Regions from separate parts of the Curtobacterium sp. SGAir0471 genome, predicted to be linked through region 2. Evidence: predicted binding sites of a transcription regulator. Region 2 holds the regulator's gene; the other holds the start of a gene.

Region 1 (5,279 bases), 1.4 Mb from region 2:
GTACATGGACGCCGATGCTCCGGCGACCACGGCGAGCAGTCCGGCGAGCACGGCCTCGAACCGTGTCCCGACGACGGCGACGGTGCCGATGACGACGGCGATGGCGAGGTCGACCAGGGACGGCCGCTCGCCGCCGGCCACCTGCACGAGGCCGAGCGCGACGGTGGCGACCATCGCCGAGCTCGGGGAGACGCGCCGGAGGGCGATCGCGACGCAGGCGACCGCGACCGCGAGAGGACTGGCGTGCTCGAGCTCGAGGTCGATCGGCGCGGCGAACAGCAGCGCCGCGCACCCGGCCAGGACGAGGTCGACGACGAACGACCGGCCCCGCACGGGCCGGATGAACGTCCGCCGGTCCGTCACGGTTCGATCATCGCACGACGGGTGGTCACGGCATCGGGGACATCGCGACGAGGGCCGCCGCGGTGACGACGACGATCGCGGCGCAGGTGGCGAGGGTGGCGATCACGTGCTTGGTCGAGCTCTCCATGCCACCGAGCCTGACGGGTGACCCCGTCGTCGGGCATCGTCCGGCGGGACGAACGGGGTCGTCCTGCAGGACGAACCCGTCAGATCGTCAGTTGTCCGAGCACCCTGTGTGCGATCGACACCGACTCGCCGCTCACGACCGAGCGCGGGGACGACAGGAACGTCACGAGGTCGGCGATCTGCTGCGGGCTGGACTCGCCCCCGGCGCCGGGCTGCACCGCCGCGGAGGGCTCGTCCGTGACCCGGCCGGGGTTCACGACGTTCACGGTGACGCCCGTGCCCGCGTACTGGTCGGCGAGGTTCCCGGCGATGATGCTCGTCGCCGCGTTCCGCAGCGAGGTCGTCACGTTGCCGGACAGGTACGCGTTCTGCCCGCTGACGACCACCACGCGGCCCCAGCCCGCCTCGCGCTGCACGGGGAGCACGGCGTTCGCGACCCGGAGGAAGCCGAGGGCCTTGCCGTCGATCGCGGCGGCGACCTGCTCGGGGTCCGAGGCGCGGTCGGGGTCGAGGGTGCCGGCGGCTGGCGCGGCGGTGACCACGAGGACGTCGATGCCTCCGTGCTGCTCGAGCACCCGGGCGACCGCGGCGTCGACCGACTCCTGGGACGCGGTGTCCATCGCCACGGCGTCGTCCCCGTCGGCGCTCCGTGAGGCGACGACGACCCGGGCGCCCTCGCGTCGCAGGGTGTCGACGACGGCGGAGCCGATGGTCCCCCGTCCGCCGACGACGAGGGCGACACGGTCACGCAGTTCGAGGTCCATGTCGCTCACGCTAGGCCGCTCGGCCCGTTCCGTCCGCGGGATCCGTTCAGCCCGTCCGCGTGATCCGGCCAGCCCGACCGCGTGAACCGTCCACCCCGGACGGGCGCCCAGTCGGCACGGCCGGCCGTCGGCCGCGACCACCGGACACCACCGTGCCGACGACGGCCCCTGACGCCCGACCCCGGCACGACGATCATCGAGACAGGAGCACGAGTTGTACTTCCACAAGCAGGAACTCCAGTTCACGAGCACGCCGGACAAGCCCGACGCCGTCTACGCCCGCAAGCTGCAGGAGGTGCTCGGCGGCCAGTACGGCGAGATCTCCGTCGCGATGCAGTACCAGTTCCAGGCGTGGAACATGCACATGCCGGGCAAGTACCGCGACATGGTCTTCGGCATCGGCGCCGAGGAGATGGGGCACGTCGAGATGCTCGCGACGATGATCGCCCAGCTGCTCGAGAAGAGCCCGCTCGGCATCACCGAGGACGCCGTGCAGGACGACCCGACGGTGGCCGCGATCGTCGGTGGGACGGACGTCCAGCAGGGCATCGTCGCGGGCGCCGGAGCACGTCCGGTGGACAGCGACGGCAATCCCTGGCAGGGCTCCTACATCACCGCGTCGGGCAACCTGCTCGCGGACTTCACCGCGAACGCCAACGCCGAGATGCAGGGGCGCGTGCAGGTCGCACGGCTCTACCACATGACCGACGACCACGGCGTGCGGGACCTGCTGTCGTTCCTGCTCGCGCGCGACACCATGCACCAGAACATGTGGGCGACGGCGGCCGCCGAACTGCGTGAGAAGGGGATCGAGGACTTCCCGGTGCCGAACAACTTCCCGCAGTCGAAGGAGCACACCGAGTTCAGCTACCAGTACCTGAACTTCTCGGACGGGGCGCAGGCGGGCGACGGCCCCTGGGCGAGCGGTCCGTCGTTCGACGGCAAGGGCGAGTACTCGTACCACGACGGCCCGACGTCGGCGGTGCCGATGCCGCCGCCCACGCACCCCGACGTGCGGTTCTACGGCACGACCGAACTGCCGAACGTGGTCGAGAAGACCGCGGGCGCGGTGCAGGACACCCTGAACAAGGAGTGACGGTCGCGCCGATCGTGTGTCGGTGACGGGACGCGACGGCAGACGGGAGGCGACCGCAGACGGAACGCGCCCACGGACGGGAGGCCCGGTGCCGGCTGGCACCGGGCCTCCCGTCCGTCTGATGGTCAGGTCGTCACGTGTCCGCGCCGACCGTCGCGAGTGCTGCCGTGTCGTCGTCGCGCGGCGCGCGCGTCGGCTCGAAGATGTCGGAGTACAGGCGCACCGCGCTCCAGAGCGCGATGCACGCGACCGTCCCGGCCACGGCGGCGACCCAGGGGACGACCGGCACGTCGGTCCACGCCCGCGGGGCGACGACCCAGGTGAGGAAGCTGCCCACGGTGCTGCCACCGGCGCCGAGCAGGGCGGCGGTGCGGCGGTCGAGGCTCGTGGCGACGAGGGCCGCGGTCACGACCACCACGGCGAGGAGTGCGTTGAGGACTGTCGTCACCGGCGCCCCGGACTACTCGGCGGAACCGCTGCCGACCGCCAGCTGCTGCGCACCGCCGCCGGTGGTGACGTCGATCTTGCGCGGCTTCGCGGACTCCTTCACCGGGATCGTCACGCTCAGCACACCGTTGTCGTACGCGGCGCTGATGCGGGCGGTGTCGAGGTGGTCGCCGAGGGTCAGCTGCCGGACGAACGTGCCGGGCTGCCGCTCGCGGGTGAGCCACTGCGAACCCTCCGGAGCACCGAGGGTGCGCTCGGCGCGGATCGTCAGCACGGAACCGTCGACGTCCACGTCGACCGAGCCCGGGTCGATGCCCGGCAGGTCGACGTCGAGGACGTAGTGGTCGCCGGTGCGGTACAGGTCCATCGGCATGGAGCGCGGAGCACCCGCGCCGGCCCCGAGCAGGGAGCCGGCGAGTCGGTCGAGCTCGCGGAACGGGTCGAACTGCATCGTCATCGAGATCAACTCCTTCGTGGTCTTCGTTGAGTCCCCTCGACTCAACTGCAACACGTTTTAGCACTCTCCCCTCAGGAGTGCCAAAAAAGCGCTCGGAGCTCGCTGGGAGCCCGGGGTCGACGGTGGTCAGCGCGCGTCGCGGCGCGTGACCTCACGGTGCAGGTGCTCGAGCGCCGGGAGTGCGGCAGCGAGTGCGGCGCGGTCCTCGGGGGAGAGTCGGTCGAGCGCCGCGACGAGCACGGAGGTCGACGCCTCGTCGTACGCCGTGAGCCGTTCCTCGGCCAGCGCTGTCAGGCGGAGCTCGGTCCGACGCCCGTCCCCGGCCGCCAGGCGTCGTTCGAGCAGACCCGCGGTCTCCATCGCCGACACGAGGTTGCTCACCGTCGAGCGGGCGAGTCCGAGGCGGCTGGCGAGGGTGGAGGGGGTGGTCGTCCCCACCGCCAGTGCACGCATCACCTCGACCTGGGCGTCCGGGATGTCCGGCAGGTCGGCGACCTCGCGCGACGTCCGGAGCAGGGCGCGGCGGAACGGTCCGACGCGGTCGCTCAGCCTGCGCGCGACCTGTGTCGTGCCCTCCGACCCGTCCGTACCCTGCACACACGGCAACCTAGCAGCGAGAAGTGTTTGCAACAAAACAAGTTCGGGAGCAAACTCGAACACATGAGCACGCAAACCACCGTCGAACACCCCGAACCGCCCCAGGACCTCACCGGCATCGTCGGCCACCGGTTCGTCTACACGTACGCCAACGGCTGGCAGTACGAGATGTACGTCAAGAACGCGACGACCATCGACTACCGCATCCACACCGGCCACGTCGGCGGCCGCTGGGTGAAGGACCAGACGGTCGACCTCGTCGCCCTGGCGGCCGGCGTCTACAAGGTGTCGTGGAACGAGCCGACGGGCACCAGCGTCGTCGTCAACGTCATCCCGGAGCAGCGCGTCCTGCACGGCACGATCTTCTTCCCGCGGTGGATCGAGCTCGACGGGTCGAAGACCGTCCTCTTCCAGAACGACCACCTGGACGAGATGCAGCGCTTCCGCGACGAGGGCCCGACCTACCCGATCTACGTCGTGCCCGAGTTCGCGCACATCACCCTGTTCGAGCACGTCGGCGAGGACGACGAGTCCGTGATCGACACCGCTCCCGGCGACCTGCCGGCCGGCTGGGCGGACCTGACGAACTGATGGCCACCGTGCCGCTGCGGGGTGTCGATCCCCGCACCACGCCGACCACGCTCGACCACGAGGGCCGCACGGTCCGCGGCTGGCAGTGGGAGCCGCAGGACGGCGCCGCCGACGACGCTCCCGTCGTGCTGCTCGTGCACGGCTTCAGCAGCACGGCACTCGGCGGACAGCAGCTGTTCGTGCAGACCGCGCGGCACCTGGTCGCACGAGGAGCAGTGGTCCGGAGCCACGACCGACTGGGCCAGGGCGTCAGCGACGGCGAGTTCGCGGACATCACGATCCGCGACGAGGTCGACCAGGTCGTCGCGATGATCCGCGCTGCCGACCGTGGGCAGGGCGTGCACGTCGTCGCGCACAGCCTCGGCGCGGTGGAGTCGGCGCTCGCCGCGGCGCGGGAGCCCTCGCACGTCCGGACGCTCACACTGTGGTCGCCCGCCGGGGTCGTCGTGGACGACATCACGAAGCACGACGAGATCCAGGGGCAGCCGCTCGCGCCGGTCCGGGAGCGCGGGTGGTTCGACTTCGGCGGGATGCCCCTCGGTGGCGCGTTCATCGCCGACGTGCAGGACGACCTCGACGTCTACGGGCCGGTATCCGGGTACACGGGTCCCGCCGACGTGGTGCACGGCACCGAGGACGCGATCGTGCCGGTGTCCTACGGCCGCCGCTACGCCGAACTCCTGCCCGGAGCGCGGTTGACGGTCGTCGACGGCGCGGACCACGGCTGGTCGTCGGTGCCGTTCCGCGAGCGACTCCTGTCGCTGCTCGACGAGCGCCTCGGCCTGGCCTGACGGACCGCGGCACGCAACGTGGGCGGCAGCTCGCAGCGGTAGAACCC
Region 2 (5,279 bases):
CCGGCCGACGTCCGACGACGGGACAGCACCCGACGACGGGACAGCACCCGACGACGGGACAGCACCCGACGACCGGGCAGCCCCGGACGACGGGACGGCACCCGACGATGCGGCACCACCCGACGACGAGCCGACCAGCCCGGCCAGCTGCGTCGTCGTCACCGGCGCGTCCACCGACGGGACGCGCGAACGGACCGCCTGCTTCGCGGCCTCCTGGGCGATCGCCGCCCACCGGGCGCGACCCTTCTCGACCTTCGCACCGTCCCACCGGGACACGCTCCGCGCGGCCGACCAGGGGACGATCCGGTCGACGCCGATCTCGGTCGCGGCCTGCACCGCCATCTCGTCCCGTCCGCCCTTCGCGAGCGCCTGCACGAGCACCAGCGCGGGGCGCGGAGCCGCGTCGACCGAGACGTCGGACACGGTCAGCGTCAACGAGTCCTTGCCCGTCGCGACCACCGCACCGGTCACGACCGTCCCGCGCCCGTCCGCGATGCGCAGCGTCTCGCCGACGCGGACCCGCGCGACGGACACCGCGTGCCGCCCCTCGGCGCCGTCGAGCGACACCGGGTCGCCGACACCGACGCCGTCGAGCCCGCCCGGCTCGACCAGGTGGAGCGAGGCCATCAGAAGTTGAAGAAGCGGTCGCGGAGCTTGCCGAACATGCCCTGCTGGAAGCGCGCGAGCTGCGGTCCCGGTGCCCTGTGGGACTTCGCGAGCTGCTCGACCAGTCCACGCTCCTTGTGGGAGAGCTTCGTCGGCGTCACGACCTGCACCCCGACGCGGAGGTCGCCTCGTCCGTTGCCGCGCAGCTTGGTCACGCCGCGGTCCTTGATCACCAGGACGTCGGCGCTCTGCACGCCCGGACGGATCTCGAGCTCGACCGGCCCGTCGAGCCCGTCGATCGTGGTGTGGGCACCGAGGATCGCATCGGTCATCTGGACCTCGAGCGTCGCGAGCAGGTCGTCGCCGTCACGGCTGTAGACGTCGTGGTGGCGCACCTTGACCTCGAGGTAGAGGTCACCCGAGGGACCGCCGGCCGGGCCGACCTCGCCCTGTCCGGGCATCTGCAGCCGGAGCCCGGTCTCGACACCCGCGGGCACGTCGACGGGGATGGTGCGGCGCGCGCGGACGCGGCCCTGTCCCTGGCACGTCGGGCAGGGGCTCGGGATGACGGTGCCGTAGCCGCGGCACGTCCCGCAGGGGGCGCTCGTCACGACGTTGCCCAGCAGGGAGCGGACCTGGCGCTGGATGTGCCCGGAGCCGCCGCAGATGTCGCAGGTGCGCGGGCTCGTCCCCGGCGCGCAGCACGAGCCGTTGCAGGTCTCGCAGACGACGGCCGTGTCGACCTCGACGTCCTTGTGCGTGCCGAAGACGACCTCGTCCAGGTCGACCTCGATGCGCAGCAGGGCGTCCTGTCCGCGCTCGGCCCGGCTCCGCGGACCGTTGCCACGTCCACCGCCGCCCCCGCCGCCGAAGAAGGCGTCGAAGATGTCGCTGAACCCGCCGGCGCCGCCGCCGAAGGGGCTGTCGGCCTGCGGCCCGGCGTCGTAGCGCCGGCGCTGCTCCGGGTCGCTCAGCACGTCGTACGCGTGCGTCACGTCCTTGAAGCGCTCGGCCGCGTCCGGGCTCGGGTTGACGTCCGGGTGCAGCTCGCGCGCCAGCCGTCGGTAGGCCTTCTTGATGTCGGCATCGGAGGCGTCCGGCTGGACGCCGAGGACGTCGTAGTGGTCTGCCACGGTTCCCTCAGTCGGTTTCGGTTCGGTCGGTGGGTCGCGGCGGTCGCCGCAGATCGGTCTGGAGGCGCGGAGCCGGTCCGCAGGACACCGCGCGTCGGGCGCGTGGTCCGGTCAATGTTCGCCCAGCAGCTTGGACAGGTACCGTGCGACCGCGCGGACGGCGGCCATGTTCGTGCCGTAGTCCATGCGGGTCGGGCCCAGGACGCCCAGTCGGGCGACCGCCCCGCCGCCGGCGAGGTACCCGCCGGCCACGATGCTCGTCGCGTCGAGGCCGTACTCGGCGTTCTCGGCGCCGATGCTCGCGGCCACGGCCACGTCGTCCACCTGCATCTCGCCGAACAACCGGAGCAGGGTCACCTGTTCCTCGATCGCCTCGAGCACGGGGAACAGGCCGCCGGAGAAGTCCCGCTCGCTCTTCGCCAGGTTCGCCGCGCCGGCCATCACCAGGCGGTCCTGGCGGTTCGCAGCCACCTGCTCGATGAGCGTCGCGACGACGACCCCACCGAGCGCCTGCGCGTCCGGGCGGAGCTGCTGCGGCACTGCGCGCAGGGCCCGGGGCACGTCCTGCAGCAGGAGTCCGACGCTCGCGCCGTTCACCACGGTGCGGAGCTCGGTGAGGGAGTCCTCGTCGAGGGGGACGTCGGTCTCGACCACGCGCTGCTCGACCCGGGCGGTGTCCGTGATGAGGACGACCATGAGCCGGGTGTCACCGAGCCGGACGAGCTCGACGTGCTGCACGCGGGCGCGCACCATCGACGGGTACTGCACGAGCGCGACCTGGTTCGTGAGCTGGCTGAGCAGGCGCACGGTGCGCCCGAGGACCTCGTCGAGGTCGTTCGGCGTGCCGAGGAAGGTCTCGATCGCGTGCCGTTGCGCGCTCGACAGCGGCCGCGCGGCCGCGAGGTGGTCGACGAAGACCCGGTAGCCCTTGTCCGTCGGGACCCGGCCGGACGACGTGTGCGGCGCCGCGATGAGCTGCTCGTCCTCGAGCTGCGCCATGTCGTTGCGGATCGTCGCCGCGCTGACCCCGAAGGCGTGGCGCTCGACGATCGTCTTCGAGCCGACGGGCTCCCGCGATGCGACGTAGTCCCGCACGATGGCCTTGAGGACCTCGAGGGAGCGTTCGCTGACCATCCGGACCCCTTCCGTTCGATGCTGGCACTCGGACGTGTCGACTGCTGATCCTACGCCCGACCACCGACCGACCGGGACCGCGGGGGCCTGCGCCGGTACGCTCACGGCATGAGCTACGGACAGCAACCAGGCGGCCCGCAGGACGGCCGGTACGGCCAACAGGCGGGGGGACCCCAGAACCCGCAGGGACCGCAGTACCCGGCCGGCTTCACGCCGCCGCAGCCGATGTCGCCGGAGGACCAGCGCCTGTGGGCGACCCTGACGCACGTCGGCGGCATCTTCTTCAGCCTGGTCGTGCCGATCATCGCCTACCTGGTGCTGCGCGACCGTGGGCAGTTCATCAAGGAGCACACCCGCCAGGCGCTGAACTTCCACATCACGATGGCGATCGCGTACGTCGTGGCGTGGTTGCTCTGCCTGGTCGTGATCGGGTTCGTCCTGCTGCCGATCATCGGCGTGCTCGTGATCGTGTTCGCGATCCTGGCGGCCGTGGCGGCGAACCGCGGGGACTTCTACCGCTACCCGCTCACCATCGAGTTCATCAAGCAGTAGCGCGCGGGCGGCAGCCCGCGCGTCAGTCGAGCAGTTCGCGGACGACGGCGTCCGCGAGCAGCCGGCCCTGGAGGGTCAGCTCGATGCGTCCCCGCACCGCGGCCGAGCCGTCCACGAGACCACGCGCGATGAGGCCGGCGACGCGGCCACGGGCCTCCCGACCGAGTTCCGCGGTGCCGAGCTCGCCGCGAACGCGCGCCGCCAGGAGCACCCGCTCGACGTACCGGGTGTCGGCGTCGAGCGTCTCGCGCCCGGCCGCCGGGGACTCGCCGGAGAGCACCCGGTTCGCGTACGCGGCCGGGTGCTTCACGTTCCACCAGCGCGTGCCGGCGACCGCGGAGTGCGCGCCCGGGCCGACGCCCCACCAGTCGTGGCCCTTCCAGTACGACAGGTTGTGCCGGCTCGCGTGGCGGTCCGGGCCGCCCTGCTCGTCGGTGCGGGCCCAGTTCGACACCTCGTACCAGGCGTACCCGGCGTCGGCGAGGGTGCGGTCGGCGAGCTCGTACATGTCCGCCGCCAGGTCGTCGTCCGGCGCGGGGAGCTCGCCGCGGGCGACCATGCGCCCCATGGCCGTGCCCTCCTCGACGATGAGCGAGTAGGCCGAGACGTGGTCGGGGGTGCAGGCCAGTGCGGCGTCGAGCGAGGTGCGCCAGTCGTCGAGGGACTCCCCCGGCGTCGAGTAGATGAGGTCGAGGCTGACGTCGAGACCCCGCTGCTTCGCGAGGTCGACCACCACCGGGACGCGCTCGGGGTCGTGCGTCCGGTCGAGCGTGGCGAGGACGTGCGGCACCGCGGACTGCATGCCGTAGCTCATCCGGGTGAACCCGCCGCGCTCGAGCGTGGCGATCGAGTCGGCGTCCACGGAGTCCGGGTTCGCCTCGGTCGTGACCTCGGCCCCAGGGAGGATCCCCCAGGTGTCGTCGATCGCCCGGAGGATCATCACGAGGTCGTCCGCGGGCAGCATCGTCGGCGTGCCACCGCCGAAGAACACCGTCGAGACCGGGCGTCGCGGGACGCCGGAGCGATCGAGCACCTCGGCCGCCCAGCGGATCTCCTGCACCGCGTGGCCGGCGTAGTCGTCGCGGCGCACACCGCGCAGCTCGGATGCCGTGTAGGTGTTGAAGTCGCAGTAGCCGCAGCGCACCCGGCAGAACGGCACGTGGACGTACACCCCGAAGGGGACGTCGCCGGCGCCCGGGCCGGGGGTGAGCAGGCCGTCCGCGGGAGCGGGATCGGCGATCGGGAGCGCACTCGGCATGGACTCCATTCTCGGCCATGATGGAGCCATGGAGCACCACACCGTCCCCACCACGGTGCTGTGGGACATCGACGGCACCCTCGTCCTGAACGCCGCGTCGCCGGGCAACCTGTACCACCTGGCCGTCGAACGTGCCGTCGGCCGCGACCTGGTGCTGAAGGTCGGGCACCAGCACGGCCGCACCGACGCGGGGCTCATCGCCGACCACGTCCGGGCGCACGACCTCGACGACGCGCTCATCCCCACCGTCAGCCGGCACCTCCGTGACCTGACCGACGAACGGTACGGCCGGGGCGAACGCCGCTCCCCCGCACCGGGAGCCGCAGCGCTCGTCCGACGTTTCGCCGAGCTCGGCTGGCGGAACGGCCTGCTGACCGGCAACTCCGAGCACCGCGCACGGGTGAAGCTCGGCGGAGCGGGCTTCGACCTCGACGCGTTCGACTGGGAGCACTCGTACTTCGGGGACGCGGAGGTCGAGCGCACCGGGGTCACCGCGCGCGCCGCCGCCGCACTGTCCGGGGAGCGTGCCGTGATCGTCGGGGACACCCCGCGGGACGGCGAGGCGGCCGACGCGGTGGGGATCCCGTTCGTCGCGG

What was found. The regulator HrcA, encoded in region 2, represses chaperone genes, less so after heat shock. The targets are predictions, from matches to a motif close to TTNGCACTCGNNNNNNNCGAGTGCNAA.
Region 1: a site for HrcA is predicted at 3,311-3,337, ahead of C1N91_RS00140 (Hsp20/alpha crystallin family protein). Genes of this name have one in related genera too.

Annotation. Positions count from the first base shown of each region.
Region 1 covers NZ_CP027869.1:27,058-32,336, forward strand. The annotation lists gene C1N91_RS00125 (sensor histidine kinase) at 1-363, opposite strand, end outside; gene C1N91_RS00130 (SDR family NAD(P)-dependent oxidoreductase) at 570-1,253, opposite strand; gene C1N91_RS00135 (manganese catalase family protein) at 1,468-2,349, shown strand; gene C1N91_RS16500 (hypothetical protein) at 2,483-2,797, opposite strand; gene C1N91_RS00140 (Hsp20/alpha crystallin family protein) at 2,810-3,253, opposite strand; gene C1N91_RS00145 (MarR family winged helix-turn-helix transcriptional regulator) at 3,380-3,850, opposite strand; gene C1N91_RS00150 (phenolic acid decarboxylase) at 3,914-4,441, shown strand; gene C1N91_RS00155 (alpha/beta hydrolase) at 4,441-5,232, shown strand.
Region 2 covers NZ_CP027869.1:1,423,721-1,428,999, reverse strand. The annotation lists gene C1N91_RS06530 (RsmE family RNA methyltransferase) at 1-627, opposite strand, end outside; gene dnaJ (molecular chaperone DnaJ) at 627-1,739, opposite strand; gene hrcA (heat-inducible transcriptional repressor HrcA) at 1,851-2,873, opposite strand; gene C1N91_RS06515 (DUF4870 domain-containing protein) at 2,982-3,425, shown strand; gene hemW (radical SAM family heme chaperone HemW) at 3,448-4,683, opposite strand; gene C1N91_RS06505 (HAD family hydrolase) at 4,712-5,279, shown strand, end outside.